Regions from separate parts of the Streptomyces sp. NPDC037054 genome, predicted to be linked through region 2. Evidence: riboswitches for the same ligand, from Rfam matches in the RefSeq annotation. Region 2 holds a riboswitch; each other region holds the start of a gene.
The links. Region 2 has a riboswitch for cyclic di-AMP ahead of ACZ7D7_RS25310 (M23 family metallopeptidase). Riboswitches for the same ligand answer to the same signal wherever they lie in the genome.
Positions count from the first base shown of each region.

Region 1: linked by a shared signal. The riboswitch ahead of ACZ7D7_RS04355 (transglycosylase SLT domain-containing protein) and the one ahead of ACZ7D7_RS25310 (M23 family metallopeptidase) in region 2 are both predicted to bind cyclic di-AMP.
Region 3: linked by a shared signal. The riboswitch ahead of ACZ7D7_RS03150 (C40 family peptidase) and the one ahead of ACZ7D7_RS25310 (M23 family metallopeptidase) in region 2 are both predicted to bind cyclic di-AMP.

Region 1 is NZ_JBVJSJ010000001.1:985,763-992,835, forward strand. Features, by position in the region: gene ACZ7D7_RS04345 (LolA family protein) at 1-509, opposite strand, end outside; gene ACZ7D7_RS04350 (polyprenyl synthetase family protein) at 792-1,802, opposite strand; cyclic di-AMP (ydaO/yuaA leader) riboswitch at 2,383-2,549, shown strand; gene ACZ7D7_RS04355 (transglycosylase SLT domain-containing protein) at 2,554-3,033, shown strand; gene ACZ7D7_RS04360 (HAD family hydrolase) at 3,027-3,854, opposite strand; gene ACZ7D7_RS04365 (GNAT family N-acetyltransferase) at 4,176-5,243, shown strand; gene ACZ7D7_RS04370 (glycosyltransferase family 2 protein) at 5,240-6,577, shown strand; gene ACZ7D7_RS04375 (polysaccharide deacetylase family protein) at 6,612-7,073, shown strand, end outside.
Region 2 is NZ_JBVJSJ010000011.1:181,306-188,378, reverse strand. Features, by position in the region: gene ACZ7D7_RS25325 (bifunctional acetate--CoA ligase family protein/GNAT family N-acetyltransferase) at 1-2,343, opposite strand, end outside; gene ACZ7D7_RS25320 (HPr family phosphocarrier protein) at 2,513-2,794, shown strand; gene ACZ7D7_RS25315 (GntR family transcriptional regulator) at 2,980-3,675, opposite strand; gene ACZ7D7_RS25310 (M23 family metallopeptidase) at 3,871-4,647, opposite strand; cyclic di-AMP (ydaO/yuaA leader) riboswitch at 4,660-4,826, opposite strand; gene ACZ7D7_RS25305 (M16 family metallopeptidase) at 5,052-6,440, opposite strand; gene ACZ7D7_RS25300 (M16 family metallopeptidase) at 6,437-7,073, opposite strand, start outside.
Region 3 is NZ_JBVJSJ010000001.1:699,945-707,017, reverse strand. Features, by position in the region: gene ACZ7D7_RS03165 (hypothetical protein) at 1-700, shown strand, start outside; gene ACZ7D7_RS03160 (C40 family peptidase) at 660-1,733, opposite strand; gene ACZ7D7_RS03155 (hypothetical protein) at 2,134-2,487, shown strand; gene ACZ7D7_RS03150 (C40 family peptidase) at 2,519-3,727, opposite strand; cyclic di-AMP (ydaO/yuaA leader) riboswitch at 3,736-3,903, opposite strand; gene ACZ7D7_RS03145 (ScyD/ScyE family protein) at 4,202-5,383, shown strand; gene pcrA (DNA helicase PcrA) at 5,471-7,073, shown strand, end outside.

The DNA of each region.
Region 1 (7,073 bases), on a different contig from region 2:
TAGACCTCGTTGGACTCGCTGTCGTAGCCCCAGACGTCCTCGCCGTTGTGGATGAGGCTGTACTCGGCGGCGTTCTCCAGCAGGGAGAGCTTCTGCCGGTCCGGGCCGTCGGCGGCGACGCGCAGCGTGTGCGTGCCGTTCGCCAGCTCGGTGAGCCGGGCGGACGGGTCGGCGGACGAGCCGCTGCCGCCGTCCGGGCGGCCGGCGCCCGACAGCAGGCTGTTCTCCAGCCCGCCGAGGTCGGGGAGCCCGAGGTCGGTGCTGATCTTCACGGTGCCGGACAGCTGCTGGACGTCCGACTTCGCGATCTTCTCGATCAGCTGCTGGGCGGTGATCTCCGGGAGGTCGGGGTCACCGGAGTCGGCGAGCGCGGGAACGAGCCCGATGGTCGCGGCCGCCACCCCCATCACCGCTACCGGGACGACGTACCGCGCGGCCTTGCGCCGGCCCGCGCTTCGGTCGTCGGCCTCCCCTGCGGTCGTGGTGTCGTCGGATGCGTACGGTGCCATGTGTGCCTTACCTCCGTCGTCGGCGGCGGCTGTCCGTCTCGTGTCCCCGCGTCTCGTGTACTCGCGCCGGTCCCACCCCGGGCCGCCATTGTCACCCGAATCGGTGAGCAGTGGTGTTGTCCGTGGCATCCATCTGACCAAATCGGCCGCCGAGTTGCGTCAACCCGGGGGCCCAACTCCACGTACACCTGGGGTATGACACGTGGGCCCCGGGACTCCCCCGACCAGTAGGGGTCGGGTCCGGGCGCGGGCCGGCCGACGCCGCCCGGCGGGGGCCGCGGGTCAGCCCGCGCGGTGCACCACGGCGTCGCACAGTTGCATGAGGGCCACCTTGGCGTCGCACTCCCGCAGCGGGGCCAGCGCGGCGCGCGCCTCCTCCGCGTAGCGGACGGTGTCCCGGCGGGCCTGCTCCAGCGCCGGGTGCGCCCGCAGCTCGCGCAGCGCCCGCTGGTGGCGGACGTCGTCGGTCAGGTCGCCGTCCAGCAGCTCGCACAGCGCGAGGTCGTCGGCGAGGCCGAGCCGCGCGGCCCGCTCGCGCAGCCGCAGCACCGGCAGCGTCGCGATGCCCTCGCGCAGGTCGGTGCCGGGCGTCTTGCCGGACTCGGTGGAGTCGGAGGCGATGTCGAGCACGTCGTCCGCGAGCTGGAAGGCGACCCCGAGCCGCTCGCCGTACTGCGTGAGGACGTCCACGACCTGCTCGTCGGCGCCGGACATCATCGCGCCGAACCGGCACGAGACGGCCACCAGCGAGCCCGTCTTGCCGCCGAGCACGTCCAGGTAGTGCTCGACCGGGTCACGGCCGTCCTGCGGTCCGGCCGTCTCCAGGATCTGTCCGGTGACCAGCCGCTCGAACGCGAGGGCCTGCACGCGCACCGCCTCGGGTCCGAGGTCGGCGAGGATCTGTGAGGCGCGGGCGAACAGGAAGTCTCCGGTGAGGACGGCCACCGAGTTGCCCCAGCGGGTGTTCGCGCTGGGCACCCCGCGCCGCACGTCGGCCTCGTCCATCACGTCGTCGTGGTACAGCGTCGCCAGGTGGGTCAGCTCGACGACGACGGCCGACGGCACGATCCCGGGCGCGTACGGGTCGCCGAACTGCGCGGAGAGCATCACGAGCAGCGGACGGAAACGCTTGCCGCCCGCCCGCACCAGGTGCTGGGCGGCCTCGGTGATGAACGGCACCTCGCTCTTGGTTGCTTCGAGCAACCCTTCTTCGACAGCCCTCAAACCGGCCTGGACATCGGCCTCCAGAGCCTGGTCCCGCACGCTCAGCCCGAACGGCCCGACGACGGTCACGAAGGTCTCCTGTCTGCTGGCGCCTACTGGCGATTACCTGTTTGTCGATAGGTCACTGCCATCACTCAAGTCAGCGTATCCGGTCACGTTTCGATCACCGCCAGCGCCCACCCGTCCAGGCCACCAGGTATCGGATCACGACGCGCATATTCTCGATCACTCGATACGCAATGACATAGCCGTTATGTACGACTCGAAACGAATCGTCCGGCAATGCGCCCGCCGACGCGGGCAACCGACTCCGCCGGAGCGGACCGCCACCCCTTCGGCGCACACACTCCCCCCGGCGCCCGTTTTGCCGTGCTTGACACCTCGATCCACCTTGGCCCTAAATGCCTTCGAGACCTTTACCCGTGAGTTGAATCACGCGTTCCCCCCGCCGGACACCGCACTCCCCCGAGGCCCGTATCCGCGCCTCGCGCAAGCGAGTTGAGCCGTGGCGATCGCAAAGGATCAAGTACCCCATACGCACCACACCAAGGTCAACCGGGGCGTTCTGTGATCTCGCCACTTGTTCCCGACATGTGCCCTCGCATACGTTCCCGGCCTGTCGGGCGGACGCCGAATCCTGCCACCGCCCGCACCACCGACGACGAACCCACTCGTACGGCAGGAGCGGGGGACCCAGGTAGGACGCCGGGCCGGTCACAAGACTGGAACGGCTCGGGGTGAAGCCGTGCCTCACGGGCGGCCGGGCACCTCCCGCCCGAACCCGACAGCTCACCTCGCAGGCGTAGGAGAGGAATTCGTCATGCCTGCATTCGGTCAGTCCCGCCGCGCCGGGAACCGCAGCCTCGTCCGCAAGCTCGCCGTCGCCGGAACCGGCGTCGCCGTGCTCGCGCTCCCGCTGGTCGGCGCGACCGGCGCGTCCGCCCACACCACGACCTCGGCGACCGCCGCGACGACGTACCCGGACAACCTCGACGGCTGGATCCGCCAGTCGCTCGCCGTCATGGCGGAGCGCGGCATCCCCGGCTCCTACGAGGGGATCCACCGCAACATCATGCGGGAGTCCTCGGGCAACCCGTACGCCATCAACAACTGGGACTCCAACGCCGCCGCCGGCACCCCGTCCAAGGGCCTGCTCCAGGTGATCGACCCGACGTTCCAGGCGTACCACGTGCCGGGCACCTCGCTCGACCCGTACGACCCGGTCGCGAACATCACCGCCGCCTGCAACTACGCGGCCCAGCGGTACGGCTCCATCGACAACGTCTTCGGGGCCTACTGAGCCGGCCCGCCGGACGCCGGAAACACGCGTTCGAGGACGACGGCGACGCCGTCGTCCTCGTTCGACAGCGTGATCTCGTCCGCGACCGCCCTCAGTTCGGGGTGCGCGTTGGCCATGGCGACGCCGTGCGCGGCCCAGTCGAACATCGGGATGTCGTTGGGCATGTCCCCGAAGGCGATCGTCCGGTCGGCGCCCAGCCCGAGGTGCTCGGCGGCCAGGGCGAGACCGGTCGCCTTGGTGATGCCGCACGGCTGGAGCTCCACGGTGCCCGGCCCGGACATCGTCACCGTCGCGAGGGAGCCGATCACCCCGCGGGCCGTCGCCGCCAACTCGTCGTCCGACAGGCCGTGGTGGCGCAGCAGCACCTTGCTGATCGGCGCCGCCCACAGGTCCTCGCGCCGGTCGACGCGCACGGCCGGCAGGGTGGGGTGCGGCATCAGATAGCCCGGCTCTATCAGCGTGAGCCCGTCCACGCCGTCCTGGTCGACGGCCGCGTACACCTCGCCCACCTCGGCCTCGATCTTGCCGAGCGCCGTCTCGGCCAGCTCCCGGTCCAGGGTGACCGACCACAGCAGGCGGTCCGTGGCGGCGTCGTACACCTGCGCGCCCTGCCCGCACACCGCGAGCCCCGTGCTGCCGAGGTCGGCGAGCAGCGGCCGCACCCGGGGTGCCGGGCGCCCGGTCACGACGAGGTGCCGGGCGCCGGCCCCGGCCGCCCGCGCGAGCGCGGCGCGGGACCGGTCGGAGATGGTGTCGTCACCACGCAGAAGCGTTCCGTCCAGGTCGGTGGCGATAAGGGAGTACGCGAGGGGTGCGGGCATGATCAGAGAATACGGACAACGCGCGCCGTCCCTTCACCGCGGTTTCCCCACCCGCCGTTTCTGATCCCGACCCGCCGTTTCTGATCTTCGCCAGCCGTTTGTGAGCGCGGCAGCTCACCGGCTGATCGGTCCTGTTCGGCGCGGCGCGGCCACGGTCCCGCCGCCCCTGGGGCGCGCGAAGCGTCCGGTTCGGCGGCTTGGCGCCGGTTCGCGGCACCATGCTCCGCTACCTACCCTCGGGGCCGCATTGGGCGGTACCTTCCATGTGTCCAGGGGGGACTTGATCGGGGGGTCGAGTTGAGCGGTGGACGACGCGTACGTGTGCTGACGCCCGAGGCGCTGGGCGAGGCCGACCGGGAACGCTGGCGCGAGCTGCGCGCCGCCGCGCGGGCACCGCGCAACCCGTTCATGGAACCGGAGTTCACCGACGCCGTGGGCCACGTGCGCCCGCGGGCCCGCGTCGCCGTCGTGTACGAGGGGCGCGAGGCCGTCGGCTTCCTGCCCCACGAGCGCGGACGGCTCGGGCAGGGCCGCGCGATCGGACTCGGCGTCTCGGACTGCCAGGGCGCGGTACTGCGACCCGGCCTCCGGCTCGCCACCGCCGAACTGCTGCGCGCCTGCTCGGTGTCCAGCCTCGCCTTCGACAACCTGGAGGCGGAGCAGCACCTCTTCCTCCCGTACGCGGCCGAGGAGCACCCTACCTTCGTCGTCGACGTCGGAAAGGGTTACGAGAGCTACGAGTCCGGCTTGCGCGCCCAGTCGCCGAAGTTCCTCAAGACCACGCTCGCCAAGGAGCGCAGGCTCGGCCGGCAGGCCGGCGACCTGCGGTTCGTGTTCGACGAGCGCGACCCCGCCGCGCTGCGCACCCTCATGGCGTGGAAGTCGGCCCAGTACCGCCGGACGGGCCGGCGCGACCGGTTCGCGCAGGAGTGGATCACCCGGCTCGTGGCCCGGCTCGCGGGGACGCGCGCTGCGCAGTGCACCGGGACGCTCTCCGTGCTGTACGCCGCCGGGCGCCCGGTGGCCGCCCACTTCGGGCTGCGCTCGGCGACGGTGCTGTCCTGCTGGTTCCCGGCGTACGACCCCGGGTTCGCGAAGTACTCACCGGGTCTGGTGCTGCACCTGCGGATGGCCGAGGCCGCGGCGGCCGAGGGCATCGGCCTGCTCGACCTGGGGCGCGGCCGGGCCGAGTACAAGGACGCGCTGAAGACCGGCGAACGTCCCGTGTACGAGGGCGCGGCGACCCGGCCGGGGCCGGGCGCGGCGGCCCACTGGCTGAGCCGCGAACCGGTCCGCCGCGCCCACGGTTTCGTACGCGGCCACCCGCGGCTGGCGTCGCTGGCATCACGGGCGCTGAGGGGCGCGGGGCGGCTGCGGAGGGCGGCATGAGACGTACGGGACGGACGGGGCGCGGCGCTCGCACGCGGGAGGAGATCCGGCGGTTCCTGAGCGTCGGGCCGGTGCAGGTGGCACAGGTGGACGTCACGGCGGCCGGGGTCTCCGTGCACCCGGCACCGGGCGGCCCACCGCTGACCCACGGCGAGGTGTTCGTACTGGTCAGACGGGAGGGACGGCCGGTCGGGACGGTACTGACGCGGGTGCCGGAGGGGGTGGGGGCGGTGGAGGCGCTGGGGGCGGCCGAGGTGCTGAGGGCGGTGGAGGCGCTGAGGGCGGCCGAGGCGGGGAGAGCGGTGGAAGTGGGCAAGGCGGACGCCGGGCCGCCGCCGTTCACGACGGTCGTCGTCGCCACCCGCGAGCGTTCCGGGCAGCTCGCCCGCGCGCTCGACTCGCTCCTCGCCCAGGACCACCCCCGCTTCGAGATCGTCGTCGTCGACAACGCGCCCGTAACACCCGCGACCCGTGAGCTGGTCGAGCGGAAGTACGGCGAGCGCGTGCGGTACGTGTGCGAGCCGGTGCCCGGACTCGCGGTCGCGCACAACCGCGGTCTCCTCGCCGCGCACGGGGAGGCCGTCGCGTTCACGGACGACGACGTGGTCGCCGATCCGCGCTGGCTGACCGAGCTGACCAGGCCGTTCGCGGCCGACCCGGGCCTCGGCTGCGTCACCGGCCTGATCCTGCCGGCCCGGTTGCGGACCCCCGCCCAGGTGCTGCTGGAGAGCCACGGCGGCTTCGCGAAGGGCTTCACCCCACGGACGTACGACCCCGCCGAACCGCCCGCCGACGAGCCGCTGTTCCCGTTCGCGGCGGGCCGCTTCGGTTCCGGCGCCAACATGGCCTTCCGCACCGGAGTGCTGCGCTCCGTCGGCGGCTTCGACCCGGCGACCGGCGCCGGCACCCACGCCCGGGGCGGTGACGATCTCTACGGCTTCGTCCGCGTCCTGGCCTCCGGACACCGCCTGCGCTACGCCCCGCAGGCCCTCGTCTGGCACCACCACCGGGAGACCTGGCGGGACCTGGAGACCCAGGCGTACGGCTACGGCGCCGGCCTCACCGCCTACCTCACGGCGCTCCTGGTCAACCGCCCCGCGCTGCTGCCCGCGTTCCTCGCCCGGCTGCCGCGCGGTCTCGCCCACGCGCGTGCGCTGACCGCCGTACGGGGCGGCACGGAGGCCCGCGACCGGTCGCCGGGCGGGTACGGCGTGCGTACGCACCCGTGGCCGCGTCGCCTGTCCCGGCTCCAGCGCAGGGGCATGCTGTACGGACCGCTCGGCTACCTGCGCGCCCGGCGTGCCCTGCGCACGGCGCCGAGAGGGGTGGGCTGACGTGGTGATCCCCGTGTTCCTGTATCACGCCGTGATGGACGATCCGCCCGCGTGGATCGCCGAATTCACCGTCACCCCGAGGGTGTTCGCCTCGCATCTCGACGCCGTGCGCGACAGCGGCCGTACGCCGGTCACCGTCGGCGCGGTCGCCGACCACCTGGCCGGACGCGCGGCCCTGCCGCCCCGGCCCGTCGTGCTCACCTTCGACGACGGCTTCGCCGACCTGCCGGGGCCCACCGCCGAGGCGCTCGCCGAGCGCGGCCTGCCCGCGACCGCCTACCTGACCACCGGCGCCGTCGCACCCGGCGGGCGCAGCCTGCTGCCCCCCGCCCCGATGATGACCCTGGACCAGGTGGCCGACCTGGAGCGGCACGGTCTGGAGGTCGGCAGCCACACCGTCACCCACGCCCAGCTCGACACCCTGCGCACCGGCGCCCTGGAGCACGAACTGCGCACGTCCAAAGCCGTGTTGGAACACGCCCTCGGTCATCCGGTA
Region 2 (7,073 bases):
GTGGATGCCGTACTTGCCGAGCAGTTCGCAGGTGTCGTCCGTGCCGAGCGTGAAGCCCTGCGCACGCGCGAGGAGGCCGTCAATCTGTTCGGCGGCGCCCTTCTCGTCGATGTCGTCGAAGTCGGGCACCTTGCCGGGGTCGGCGGCGTCCCGCCGCCACTGCGCGTACCGGACGGCCTCGGCGAGGGCCCGCACCGCGCGCTCGGCGGCCGGGTAGGCGGGGATGAGGCGGGAGTCGGCGGGCGTGGGGGCGGGGGCCGTGGGCGTGGCCGGTGGTCCGCCGGGGGTGGTGGGTGCCGTGGGCGTGGTGGGCGGCGTGGGTCCCGTGGGCGCGACCGGTGGTCCGCCGGGGGTGGTGGGTGCCGTGGGTGTGACGCGCGTGGTGGGCGGCGTGGGCGTGGCCGGTGGCGCGGCTGGGGTGGCCGGGGGTGCGGACGGGGCGCCGCCCGGGGGGCCGGCGGCGGCCTGCGGTGCCGTGCTGGCCGCCGCCGAGAGGGCGCTCGCGAGGCCGCCCAGCTCCACGTGCACCACGAGCACCGGCTTGGACGGCACCGTCGCCGCGGCCGACCGCAGCGCCTCGGCGAGCGCCGCGTCCCCCGCGGAGTCCTCGCCGACCGTGGGGATCGCGGTCACGACGACCGCGTCGGAGGTGTCGTCGGCGAGCGCGCGGGACAGTGCCGCGTGGAAGTCACCGGGGCCGGCGCCGGTCGTCAGGTCCAGGGGCGGCTGCGGGCGCAGGCCCTCGGCGAGGCAGGCGTCGTAGGTCAGCAGGCCGAGCGATTCGGAGTTGCCGAGGATCGCCACGCGCGGGCCGGTCGGCAGGGGCTGCCGGGCGAGGAGCAGGCCGGCGTCGACCAGTTCGGTGATGGTGTCGACGCGGATCACGCCGGCCTGGCGCAGCAGCTCCGACACCGTGGCGTGCGGCAGCCGGGTCGCCCGGACGGCGTGTCCCGGCGGGGCCGCGCCGCCGTGCCGGGCGCCCTGGACGACGACGAGCGGTTTGGCCGCGGCCGTGCGCCGGGCGAGGCGGGTGAACTTGCGGGGGTTGCCGATCGACTCCAGGTACATCAGGGCGACGTCGGTGTCCGGGTCGTCGTACCAGTACTGGAGGACGTCGTTGCCCGAGACGTCGGCGCGGTTGCCGGAGGAGACGAACGTCGAGACGCCCGTGACGCCGGTGACGCCGCCGCCGCGGCGGTGCAGCCGGGAGAGCAGGGCGATGCCGATGGCGCCGGACTGGGCGAACAGGCCGATGCGGCCGGGCCTCGGCATCTCGGGGGCGAGGGAGGCGTTGAGGCGGACCCGGGCGGAGGTGTTGATGATGCCGAAGGCGTTCGGGCCGATGATCCGCATGCCGTACGTGCGCGCGTGGCGTACGAGTTCGCGCTGGCGCTCGCGGCCCTCGGGACCGCTCTCGGCGTATCCGGCGGAGACCACGACGAGTCCGCGCACGCCGTGCTCGCCGCACTCGGTGACGACCCGCGGCACGTGGTCGGCGGGCACGGCGACGACGGCGAGGTCGACCGGTTCGCCGATGTCGCCGACCGAGCGGTGGGCGAGGACGCCGTCGATCTCCTTCTGCCCTTCCGGCAGGGCCCGGTTCACGGCGTGCAGGCGGCCGGTGAAGCCGGCGTCCCGGATGTTGCCGAGGATGCTGCGGCCCACTCCGCCGGGGGTGCGGCCGACGCCGATGACGGCCACGGAGCCCGGCGTCAGCAGCCGTTGCACGGAGCGGGCCTCGGCGCGGTGTTCGCGCGCGTACTGCACGGCGAGGGAGCGGTCGGTCGGTTCGAGGTCGAACTCCAGGCGGACCACGCCGTCCTCGAAGCTGCGCTTCTGGGTGTAGCCCGCGTCCGTGAACACCTTGATCATTTTGGTGTTGGCGGGCAGCACCTCGGCGGCGAAGCGGCGGATGCCGCGCTCCCGGGCGACTGCCGCGATGTGTTCGAGCAGGGCGGAGGCGACGCCGCGGCCCTGGTGGGCGTCCTGCACGAGGAAGGCGACCTCGGCCTCGTCGGCGGGGGCCGAGGCGGGTGTGCCGTCGGTGCCGATGCGGTCGTAGCGTACGGTGGCGATGAACTCGCCGCCCACCGTGGCCGCGAGTCCCACCCGGTCCACGAAGTCGTGGTGCGTGAAGCGGTGGACGTCCTTCGCGGACAGGCGCGGGTAGGGCGCGAAGAAGCGGTAGTACTTCGACTCGTCGGAGACCTGCTCGTAGAAGCTCACCAGGCGCTCGGCGTCGTCGACGGTGATGGGCCGGACGCGCGCCGTGCCGCCGTCGCGCAGCACCACGTCCGCCTCCCAGTGGGCGGGGTACTCGTGCCGGTCCGACGAGGTCTGCATGGGCCCCAGAGTACGGCTCGCGTACGACAACGGCGCGAGGCAGTCTGTGGAGGAACAGCCGCCACGTCGAGGACGTGGACAATGACGGCACACCGGACCGAGGCCGCGGTCCGGAGCCGATGTGGGAAACTGGTCTAGACAACCCTGAACACCTGAAGGGCAGCATCACATGGCTGAGCGCCGCGTCAACGTCGGCTGGGCCGAGGGTCTCCACGCCCGCCCCGCCTCCATCTTCGTCCGAGCCGCCACGGCCGCAGGCGTCCCGGTGACGATCGCCAAGGCCGGGGGCGACCCCGTCAACGCGGCGTCCATGCTGGCCGTCCTCGGTCTCGGCGCCCAGGGCGGCGAGGAGATCGTGCTGGCGTCCGACGCCGAGGGCGCCGACGCCGCCCTCGACCGTCTGGCGAAGCTGGTCGCCGAGGGACTCGAGGAGCTTCCCGAGACCGTCTGAGCCACCGGGCGACGACAACGACGGAACCGCGCCCCCGCCTTTTCGGCGGGGCGCGGTTCTGTTGTTTTCCGCGGCGCGGATGCGGGCATGCGAAAGCAGCGCGACAGGGAATTCACGCCGCGCGAGAAAAAGGGCACGCCGAATAGCCCTCGCTGAATATCTCTTCTTTGTATACGGCGCTCGTGTTAATGCCGCAGGCTCGGTGTGTTTACGGAATGTTGCGAGTTCCTCACACGGTCCGGGCGCTCGCCCCGGGACCCGAACCGCAGCCGGTGCGCGGCGGCGGAGCGCTCGGTGTGCAGCGCGGTGACGGCACGCGCGCGCTCGCTGTCGCCGCGGGCCACGGCGTCGACGATCGCGCCGTGCTCCGCCCAGGAGTCCGCCGGGTTCGCGGACGCCTCCACCGCGTACATCCACGCGATCTTGTGGCGCAGCTGGGTCAGCATCGAGCCCAGCGCCTGGCTGCCGGCCGCCTGGGCGAGCGTCTCGTGGAACCAGCCGCCCAGGGAGCGCAGGTCGTCGCTGTTGCCGCGCCGGGCGCGCTCCTGGCCGAGCCGGACCAGGCCGCGCAGCACCTTCAGGTGGGCCTCGGTGCGCCGCTGGGCGGCCCGGGAGGCGCCGAGCGGCTCCAGCAGCAGCCGCATCTCCAGCAGGTCGGCGGCCTCCTGCTCGGTCGGTTCGGCCACGCACGCGCCCGCGTGCCGCCGGGTCACCACGAACCCCTCGGCCTCCAGGGTGCGCAGCGCCTCCCGGACGGGGACGCGTGAGACGCCGTAGCGGCGGGCGAGGAGTTCCTCGGTGAGCCGGCTGCCGCGCTCGTAGACACCCGCGACGATGTCGTCCCGGATCGCCGTGCACACCGAGTGCGCCGGAATACGCATGACCGACCTCCGCCTTAATCCCCGTGAAACGCCGACGATGGACGCGTGTTCCGTGACTCTATTGCAATGAGCCGGAATTTCCGACGGCAGGCAGAAATCCATGGACACTTTTTGCGTGCGGGGCGGCCCGAAACGCCGAAAGCCCCGGCCGGTGGGCCGGGGCCGGGCGGGAGACGTTCCCGGGCTTCGGTCGCGTCAGACGCCGACGCCGTGGGAGCGCAGGTAGGCGACGGGGTCGATGTCGGAGCCGTACTCCTGTGACATCCGGGCCTCGAAGTGCAGGTGCGCGCCGGTGACGTTGCCGGTCGCGCCGGACAGGCCGATCTGCGTGCCGGGCGTGACCTGCTGGCCGACCGAGACGCCGATGGACGACAGGTGGCCGTACTGGGTGTACGTGCCGTCGTTCATCCGGATGACGATCTGGTTGCCGTACGCGCCGCCCCAGCCGGCCTCGACGACGGTGCCCATGCCGACCGCACGGACGGGCGTGCCGCTCGCGGCGTGGAAGTCGACGCCGGTGTGGCTGCCGGAGGACCAGACGGCGCCGCCGCTCTTGTAGCCGGTGGAGACGTACGAACCGGCGATCGGCGAGACGTACGTGGTGAGGCGCTTGCGCTCGGCCTCGCGGGCGGCGCGCTCCTTGGCCTCGCGGGCCCGTTCGGCGGCCTCCTCGGCGGCCTGCGCGGCCCTCTCGCGGGCGGCCTCGGCGGCCTTGCGCTCCGCCTCCGCGACCTCGGCGGCGTGCTCCTGGGCCGCGACCTGGGCGTCGATCTGCTCGGCGATCGCGTCGCCGATGTCGACGACGGGGGTGAGACCGGTCTGCTCGGCGGCCGGTTCGGCGGCGAGCGCCGGGGCCGTGAGGGTGCCGACGACGCCGGTGGCGGCGAGGGCCGCCACACCCGCCGCGCGGGCGGTGGAGCGCTGTATGCGGCTGGGACGACGGTGCTTCCCGGTGGCGCGCGTGAACGCCATGTAGAGGCTTGTCCTTTCCTTCCCTCTCGCCTACCGGGTTAGCTGACGGGTTCGGAGCAGGAAGGTCTCCTACGGACCCCCTCGCGGCACGCGCGGGCGTCCGATTCACCCCAGGGACTGCGATGCGGGTCCCCGGCTCCCCTGGCTCGCGCCGTACGGGGACTCGGCGATGGCTGTCCGGTGCCGCGGGTGCGGCGCACTGCCTGACGGACAGCCCGGATGAACCTAAAGGGGACATCTTTCAATCCCCAAACGGATCCGGCCTTTTGTAGCGCATGCCACAGGGCAGACAGGCAGTCTCTCCCCCAATCCTCACCAATTCCGGCATACAGGGGCCCCGGTGGCGCTTCCGCCCCCGGGGCCCCTGGTTCACCCGTGGTTCTGACGGGCCGTCGGCGCGCGTCCTACTCCGCGGAGACCACGCTGACCGCGCCGATGCCTAGGGCCTCGACGGGCGCCTTGATCTGCGCCGCGTCGCCCACGAGGACGGTCACGAGCCGGTCGCCGGGGAAGGCGCTGACGACGGCCGCGGTGGCCTCCACGGTGCCGGTCGCGGCGAGCTGCCGGTACAGCGTGGCCTGGTAGTCGTCGGGCAGGTGCTGCTCGACCTGGTCGGCCAGCGTGCTCGCGACGGCCGCCGCCGTCTCGTACTTGAGCGGCGCGACACCCACCAGGTTCTGCACGGCGACGTCGCGTTCGGCGTCGGTGAGGCCCTGAGCGGCGAGCGTGCGCAGCACCGTCCACAGGTCCGCGAGGGCCGGCCCGGTGTTCGGGGTGTCGACGGAGCCGCTGATGGCGAGCATCGCGGCGCCCGAGCCGTCCGGGGCGGACCGCAGGACCTGCGCGAACGCCCGCACACCGTAGGTGTAGCCCTTCTCCTCGCGCAGGACGCGGTCCAGGCGGGAGGTGAGCGTGCCGCCCAGGCAGTACGTGCCGAGCACCTGCGCCGGCCACACGCGGTCGTGGCGGTCCGGGCCGACGCGGCCGATGAGCAGCTGCGTCTGGACGGCGCCGGGCCGGTCCACGATCACGACGCGGCCGGTGTCGTCGGCGGTCACCGGCGGCACCGGGCGGGCGGCGGCCGTGGAGCCGGTCCACGCGCCGAGCGTATCCGCGAGCAGGGCATCCAGGTCGGTGCCGGTGAGGTCGCCGACGACCACGGCCGTGGCGGTGGCGGGCCGGACGTGCCGCTCGTAGAAGGCGCGCACCGCCGCCGCGTCGACCGCGGCGACCGTGTCCTCGGTGCCCTGGCGAGGGCGCGACATGCGCGAGTCCGCCGGGAACAGCTCCTTGGACAGCTCCTTGGCGGCCCGCCGCGCCGGGTTGGCCAGCTCGTGCGGGATCTCGTCGAGGCGGTTGCGGACGAGCCGCTCGACCTCGCTGTCGGCGAACGCGGGCGCCCTGAGGGCGTCGGCGATCAGGCCGAGGCCCTTGGCCATGCGGGAGGCGGGCACCTCCAGGCTGAGGCGGACGCCGGGGTGGTCGGCGTGCGCGTCGAGCGTGGCGCCGCAGCGCTCCAGCTCGGCGGCGAACTCCTCGGCGGAGTGCTTGTCGGTGCCCTCGGAGAAGGCGCGCGCCATGATCGTGGCGACGCCGTCCAGGCCGGCGGGCTCGGCCTCCAGGGGCGCGTCCAGGAGGATCTCGACGGCGACGACCTGCTGGCCGGGGCGGTGGCAGCGGAGCACCGTGAGGCCGTTGTCGAGCGTGCCGCGCTCGGGCGCCGGGAACGCCCACGGCTTGGGCTCGCCGCCCTGCGGCTGGGGGTGGAAGTCCATGGGGGCCAGGTCGGTCACTTGGCCATCTCCTCGTTCTCGTCGGTGGCGTCGGAGGTGGCGTCGGAGCCGTCGGCGTCCGCTTCGGCTTCGGGCGCCGTCGGCTCGTAGACGAGCACCGCGCGGTTGTCGGGGCGCAGGCGGGCCTTGGCGACCTCCTGGACCTCCTCTGCGGTCACGTCGAGGACACGCTGCACGGCCGTCAGGGCGAGCTGCGGGTCGCCGAACAGGACCGCGTACCGGCACAGTTCGTCGGCGCGGCCCGCGACCGTGCCGAGGCGGTCCAGCCACTCGCGCTCCAACTGGGCCTGGGCGCGCTCCATTTCCTCGGCGGTGGGGCCCTCCTCGGCGAACCGGGCGAGCTCCTCGTCGATCGCGGTCTCGATGACCGGCACCTCCACGTCGCCGGACGTCTTCACGTCCAGCCACCCCAGGGAGGGCGCCCCGGCGAGCCGCAGCAGGCCGAAGCCGGCCGCGACGGCCGTGCGGTCGCGCCGCACCAGGCGGTTGTAGAGGCGGGACGACTCACCGCCGCCGAGGACGGTCAGCGCCAGGTCGGCCGCGTCGCACGCGCGTGTGCCGTCCTGCGGCAGGCGGTAGGCCGCCATCAGCGCCCGCGCGGGGACCTCCTCCTCGACGACCTCGCGCAGCTGC
Region 3 (7,073 bases), on a different contig from region 2:
CACTCACGGCACCCGGTGGGTCTTCCGGACCTTTTGGTCACGGATCGCCCGGCAGGACGACTGGTGGGCGCGATTCCTCGACGGCGACGCGGCGGATGCCGGAGCCGACCTGACTGCTGCGCCCGCCGCGGAACTCAAGGACACCGCCGTCGAATCCCCCGCCCCGGCTGCCGTCGTACCCTCTCCGAGGCCGCACGTTTCCACCCCTTCCACCGCCCACCTCACCCTCGCCCGGCTCGGCCTCAGCGACCCGCGTCTCGCGCTGTCGTCCGACGACTGCGCCGCGCTGGAGCCGCTGGCCGCGGACTGGCTTGCCCGTGACGTGAGTCCGGATCAGCTTCTGCGGATCCTCGTCGCCGGGCTGCCCGAACAGGTCCACTCACCACGGGCGTTCGTCCGGCGCAGACTCGTGGACAAGATGCCTCCGGTGCCGGAAATCCCGGCCGTACAGCCGCGTCGCTTGCTCATGGAGTGCACGGACTGCGGCGTCCCCGGCCGCCCCGAAGCCCTCCCCGGCGGCCTCTGCCGAGCCTGCCGCGACACCAACGCCGCCGCGGGCGCGGGAACCGGCCTACGGAAGGAGCCGACACGCATGGATCCCGCCGCCGTGCACGCCCGGACCGCTCACCTGCGTACCTCGATCCGTTCGCCGAGGCTGGTCACACCACCCGCGTCGCCCCCGCGAACGGCATTTCGCTGATCGGGGACACCCGGACCGTGGACGACGGGTTCGGGGCGTGGATCATTTTGCCGTTGCCGATGTAGAGGCCCACGTGGCTCAGGCCCGAGTAGAAGAAGACCAGGTCGCCCGGGGCCAGTTCGGCGCGGGAGACGCGGCGGCCCGCGTTGATCTGGGTGTACGTCGTGCGGGGCAGGGAGATGCCCGCCGCGCGGTACGCCGCCTGGGTCAGGCCCGAGCAGTCGAAGGCGTTCGGGCCGGTCGCGCCCCAGACGTAGGGGGCGCCGATCTTGCCGTAGGCGTACGCGATGGCCGCCGCCGCGCGGGAGTTGGCCGCGCGCGCCGGTGCGGACGCCGGTGTGGCGGCCTGTTCGCCCGCCGCTGGCGCCGTCGGTGCCGAGGAACGTGACGCCCGTTGCGGGGCCAGTGTCCTGCGGGCCCGTTCCTCCGCCGTGAGGCGGGCCAGGAGGCGGCGCGCCTCGGACAGCTTGCCGGTGACGGTCCTGCGGTGGCGGTTCTGGTCCGCCTGACGGGACTTGAGCGACGCCAGTTCGACGCGCGCCGCGCCGCGCAGCTTCTCCACCTCGCGCACCTGCTCGCGCATCCGGGCGAGTTCCGCCCGCTGCCGGACGCCCACCCGGTCCACGAACTCCGCCCCGTCGAGGTAGCGGTCCGGGTCGGCGGAGAGGGCCAGTTGCAGCGCCGGGTCCAGTCCGCCCGCGCGGTACTGGGCCGCCGCGGCCGAACCCAGCGCCTCCCGCGTCTCGTTGACCCGGTCCTGCTTGCGCGCCGCCTCGTCCCGCAGGTCCCCGAGCCGCCGTTCGGCCGCCTCCGCCTTCTCCTTCGCGCCGTTGTACTTCTCGGTGGCGACCTCCGCCTCCCGGTACAGCCGGTCCACCTCCGCCCTGACCTTCGCCGGCGTCGGCCGCGGCTCGGCGTGCCCGGTCCCGTCGAGGACCGTCGCCGTCGCCGCGCCCGCGAGGGCGATCGTGGCCGCCGTACGGGATCTGCCGCCGCCCGGCGCGCGTTTTCGGGGCTTGCGATGCGCTGCCACCTCGGAATCCACGTCCTTTCGCCGCCCGCCGCGGGGGCGGGTTCCGCGTCCGGCGGCGGCCCGTAAGGGGGGAGCGTGCCGCCGCCGGACTTTCTGGAGGAGGTGTCCGGCCGCCGCCCCCGCCGGGCGGCCTGTGGAGCGCCGGTCACCTGGGACAGGACGCTAGGCGCGGTTGCGCGGTCCGGGCCGGGCGTTGCACGGAACTGGTGGGAGGGGATCGTTCCGTGCCCGGAACCGACCGCAGTACCGTTCCGCCACGGTCGACTTCCCGCAGCGCCGTGACCGATCCGCCCGATTCGGCGGCGGGAGGGCGCGGCGCGGTGTTATGGAGTCCTTCAGCGAGGCTGTGCCGCCGGGGCCGCCCATGGCCCTCGCGACGCCCCGGCTAGGCTCCGGGACCATGGACGTACTCATCCATCTCTTCGTCGGCCTGCACATCATCGGCATCGCCGCCCTGCTCGGCGGCTTCCTCACTCAGATGAAGGCCATGGGGGCGGGCACCGCCCGCTTCACCCCCGCCATGCTGCACGGCGCCGTCACGATGCTGGTCACCGGCATGGTCCTGGTCGGCCTCAACCAGGCCGACGACCAGACCGTCGACAACATCAAGATCGGCGTGAAGCTGGCCCTGCTGATCGTGATCCTCGGCCTGGTCTACGTGAAGCGCGACGAGGAGAAGGCCGACAAGAGCCTCTTCGGTCTCGTCGGCCTTCTGACCACGGCGAACATCTTCATCGCCGTCCTGTGGACCTGAGTCCTGGGGATCCGGTGACGCGGTCGGCGGCTCAGGCCGGCCGCACCACGCTGTGGATCGACGACTCGCCGTCGTAGAAGATCGACTCCTCGCGGACGTACGTGCCCGGCTTCGGCGCGTGGATCATCATGCCGTTGCCGATGTAGATGCCGACGTGGCTGAGGTCGTCGTAGAAGAAGACGAGGTCGCCGGGCTGCGCCTGGGAGACGGGGACCGTCGTGCCGGCGTTGACCTGGTCCCACGTGGTGCGCGGGATGCTGACGCCCGCGGCCTGCCAGGCGTCCTGCGTCAGGCCCGAGCAGTCGTAGGAGTCGGGGCCGGTGGCGCCCCAGACGTACGGCTTGCCGATCTGGGCGCGGGCGAAGGAGACGGCCTTCTCGCCCTTGCTCGCGTACGTCGGGTCGGTCGTGGACGAGTCCGAGCCGCCGGTGCCGGTCTCCGTGGAGCCGCCCGTCGAACCGCCGGTGGAGCCGCTCTCCTGCTCCTGCTCCGCCGCCTCGGCCGCCGCGGCCTTCTCGCGGGCCTCGCGGGCGGCCTCCTCCTGCTGGCGGGCCAGTTCGGCGGCCTTGCGGGCGGCCTCCTCCTGCTTCTTCTTCTCGATCGCCGCGAGCCGCGCCTTCTCCTCGGCGGTCAGCTCGGACAGCAGCTCGCGCGCCTCGGAGAGCTTCTTCTGGACGGTCGCCTTCGCCGTCCTCAGGTCGGTCTGCGAGTCGGTGAGCGTCTCCAGGCTCTTGGTGGCCTCCTGACGCTTCTTCATCGTCGCGGACTGCTGCGTGAAGTACGCGTCGACCGCTTCCTTCTGTCGGCCGGTGAGCCGGTCCATCAGCTGGGAGCGGTCGAAGAAGTCCTGCGGTGTGTCCGCGAGCAGGAAGGTCGCGGTGTCGGGGACGCCGGCGCCGGTGCGGTACTGGGCGGCGGCGTAGGAGCCGAGCTCCTCGCGGGCCTCGTTGAGTTCCTGGGTGCGCTTGGCGATGTCGTCCAGGAGGGTGTCGACCTGCTTGCGCTGCTTGGCGGTCTTCTCCTTGGCCGAGTTGTACTTCTCGGTCGCGGACTCCGCCTGGCGGTAGAGGTCGTCGACCTTCTTCTCGACCTCTTCGAGGCTCGGTCGGTCGTCTGCGGGCGCGGCGTTGGCCGTCTGGGACAGCAGTGCCACGGACGTGAGGGCCGCCGTGGCGAGGGCGGGGGTCCGTATGCCCGCGACGCGCGCCTGGGCGGGACGTGGCTTGCGGTGCGACGCCAAGGGAGGCGACTCCTTCCGTGTTCCGCCTACCGAGTTAGCTGTCGGGTTCGGGCGGTTGGGTCGGAAGGTGTGCCCTACGGCCGGCTCACGAGGGAGCTCGGCCGATTCACCCCAAGGTCGGTGGGTCCCCGGCTCCGGACGCCGTTCGGGCGCGCCGGACTCGGCGGAGGCCGCGCGGCCCGGCGACCTTCGCCGGTGGGGGTCGTGCGGCCTGCCCGGCACGGTAGCCAACCCGTGTGGTGCCTGTGAAGGTTGGTGGGTGATATGCCCGATACATTTTCGTGACCTTCGGTCAGGGCCTTGCGTGGAGTGGTCTATCGGGAGGATTTGCGCGCAGTGGTCTATCTGGAGGGATTTGGGCGGGTTCGGACGTGGTTTGAACGTTACAAGGCGCTTATCCCGTTCCGGGTCGCTACTTTCCAGCCAGCCACGGTGCGGTGCCGTGGCCGCTGAGAGAGGTAGGGCATGTACGGCATGAGAAAACCCAGAACGCGAGCCGCGCTCGTCGTCGCCACGGGCGTCGCGCTCGCCGTCTGCGCGGGCGTCGCACCCGCCGGCGCCGACGGAGGACGTACGGCCGGCGCCGACGGAGGACGTACGGCCGGCAAGCCGGTCGTCAAGGTCGTCGCGACCGGTCTCGACAACCCCCGGCAGCTCTCGTACGACCACGGGAACCTGTACGTCGCCGAGGCGGGACGGGGCGGCAAGAAGTGCATCGGCCAGGGACCCGAGGGCGAGATGTGCATCGGCCTGACCTCCGCCGTCACCAAGGTGCACTGGCACAAGGGCGCGTGGAAGCACCACCGGGTGGTGAAGGGGCTCCCGTCCATCGCGCAGCCGGACGGCGGCTTCGCCACGGGCGTCGACGGCGTCTCCGCCCTGCACGGCCGCCTGTGGGCCGTCGAGACCTACGCCCCGCCCGGCTCCGGCGTCCCCACCACCCCGCCCTGGAACACCCTCGGCAAACTGCTGAAGATCAAGCACGGCAAGGCGAGGATCGCCGCCGACATCACCGCCGTCGAGCTGCGGCACAACCCGCACAAGACGTCCGTCGAGTCCAACCCGTACGCCGTGCTCGCCCTGCCCGACGGGCGCAAGATCGTCGCCGACGCCGCCGGGAACGACCTCGTCGAGGTCTCGAAGTCCGGCAAGGCCCGCCCCTTCACGGTCTTCCCCGACCACGACGGGCGTGAGGCCGTCCCCACCTCCCTCGCCCTCGGCCCCGACGGCAAGCTCTACGTCGGCGAGCTGAACGGCCTCACCGACAAGCCCACCGCGCGCGTGTGGCGCGTCGACGTCCGCACCGGCAAGATCCTCGACTGGAAGTCCGGCTTCGGCCCGATCACCGGCGTCGCCGTCAACCGCAAGGGCGACCTCTACGTCAGCCAGCTGTTCGGCGGCGTCGTGACGAAGGTCTCGCACTACGCGAAGGGCGCCCACACGAAGGGCGCCCACACGAAGGACGCGCGTGTGAAGGACGCGCGCGCCCACGAGCGGCGCACGAACGTGAAGGTGCCGTTCCCGGCCGGCCTCGCCATCGACCCGCACGACGGCAAGCTCTACGTCTCCGCCTGGTCCGTCGCGGACCGTGACGGCACCGTCATGGAGGGCAAGAAGACGCCGGGCGGCCAGCTCTGGAAGATCCTCAACTTCTGAGTCCCGGTCCGCCCGTCCGGTGCGAACCGTGTGATGTTCTCGAGGTGGCGGCGGGCTGTCAGTGGGGCGCCCTAGACTCGTAGAGCGATGAGCAGCCTCTTTGACGACAGTTTCCTGGCGAGCCTCCAGGCCCCGAGGGCCCACGAGGAAGAGCCCCCGCCGCCCCCCGAGGACGACCACGTACCGGAACCGGTTCCGGACGACCTGTTCGGCGGGAAGTTCGACCTGCCCCCGGACCGCGACACCCACTACCGGGACGGCGCCCCCCGCCCGGTGATCGACGCGGCGGCGCTGCTCGAAGGGCTGAACGACAACCAGCGCGCGGCCGTCGTGCACTCCGGCTCCCCCCTGCTCATCGTGGCCGGCGCCGGCTCCGGCAAGACGCGCGTGCTCACGCACCGCATCGCCCACCTCCTCGCCGAGCGGGGCGTCCACCCCGGCCAGATCCTCGCGATCACCTTCACCAACAAGGCCGCCGGTGAGATGAAGGAGCGCGTCGAGCAGCTCGTCGGCCCGCGCGCGAACGCGATGTGGGTGATGACGTTCCACAGCGCGTGCGTGCGCATCCTGCGCCGCGAGAGCAAGAAGCTCGGCTTCACGTCGTCGTTCTCGATCTACGACGCCGCCGACTCCAAGCGTCTGATGGCCCTGGTCTGCCGCGACCTGGACCTCGACCCCAAGCGCTACCCGCCCAAGTCCTTCAGCGCCAAGATCAGCAACTTGAAGAACGAGCTGATCGACGAGGAGGACTTCGCCGCCCAGGCCGCCGACGGTTTCGAGAAAACTCTCGCCCAGGCGTACGCGCTGTACCAGTCGCGCCTGCGCGAGGCCAACGCGCTCGACTTCGACGACCTGATCATGACGACGGTCAACCTGCTGCGCGCCTTCCCGGACGTCGCCGAGCACTACCGCCGCCGCTTCCGGCACGTCCTGGTCGACGAGTACCAGGACACCAACCACGCCCAGTACGCCCTCGTCCGTGAACTCGTCGGCACCGGCGCGCACGACGAGGACGTACCCCCCGGCCCCGACGACCTCGGCCCCGCCGAACTCTGCGTCGTCGGCGACGCCGACCAGTCGATCTACGCCTTCCGCGGCGCGACCATCCGCAACATCCTCCAGTTCGAGGAGGACTACCCCGACGCGACGACGATCCTGCTGGAGCAGAACTACCGCTCCACGCAGACGATCCTGAGCGCCGCCAACGCGGTCATCGAGCGCAACGAGTCCCGCCGCCCGAAGAACCTGTGGACCAACGCCGGTCAGGGCGCCGCCATCACGGGGTACGTCGCCGACACCGAGCACGACGAGGCGCAGTTCGTCGCCGACGAGATAGACCGCCTCACCGACGCCGGCGAGGCCAAGGCCGGGGACGTCGCCGTCTTCTACCGGACCAACGCCCAGTCCCGTGTCTTCGAAGAGGTCTTCATCCGCGTCGGCCTGCCCTACAAGGTCGTCGGCGGCGTCCGCTTCTACGAGCGCAAGGAGGTCCGGGACGTCCTGGCCTACCTGCGGGTGCTGGCCAACCCGGAGGACTCGGTGCCGCTGCGCCGCATCCTCAACGTCCCCAAGCGCGGCATCGGCGAGCGCGCCGAGGCCATGATCGACGCCCTCTCCCAGCGCGAGAAGATCAGCTTCCCGCAGGCGCTGAAGCGCGTGGACGAGGCGTACGGCATGGCCGCGCGCTCCA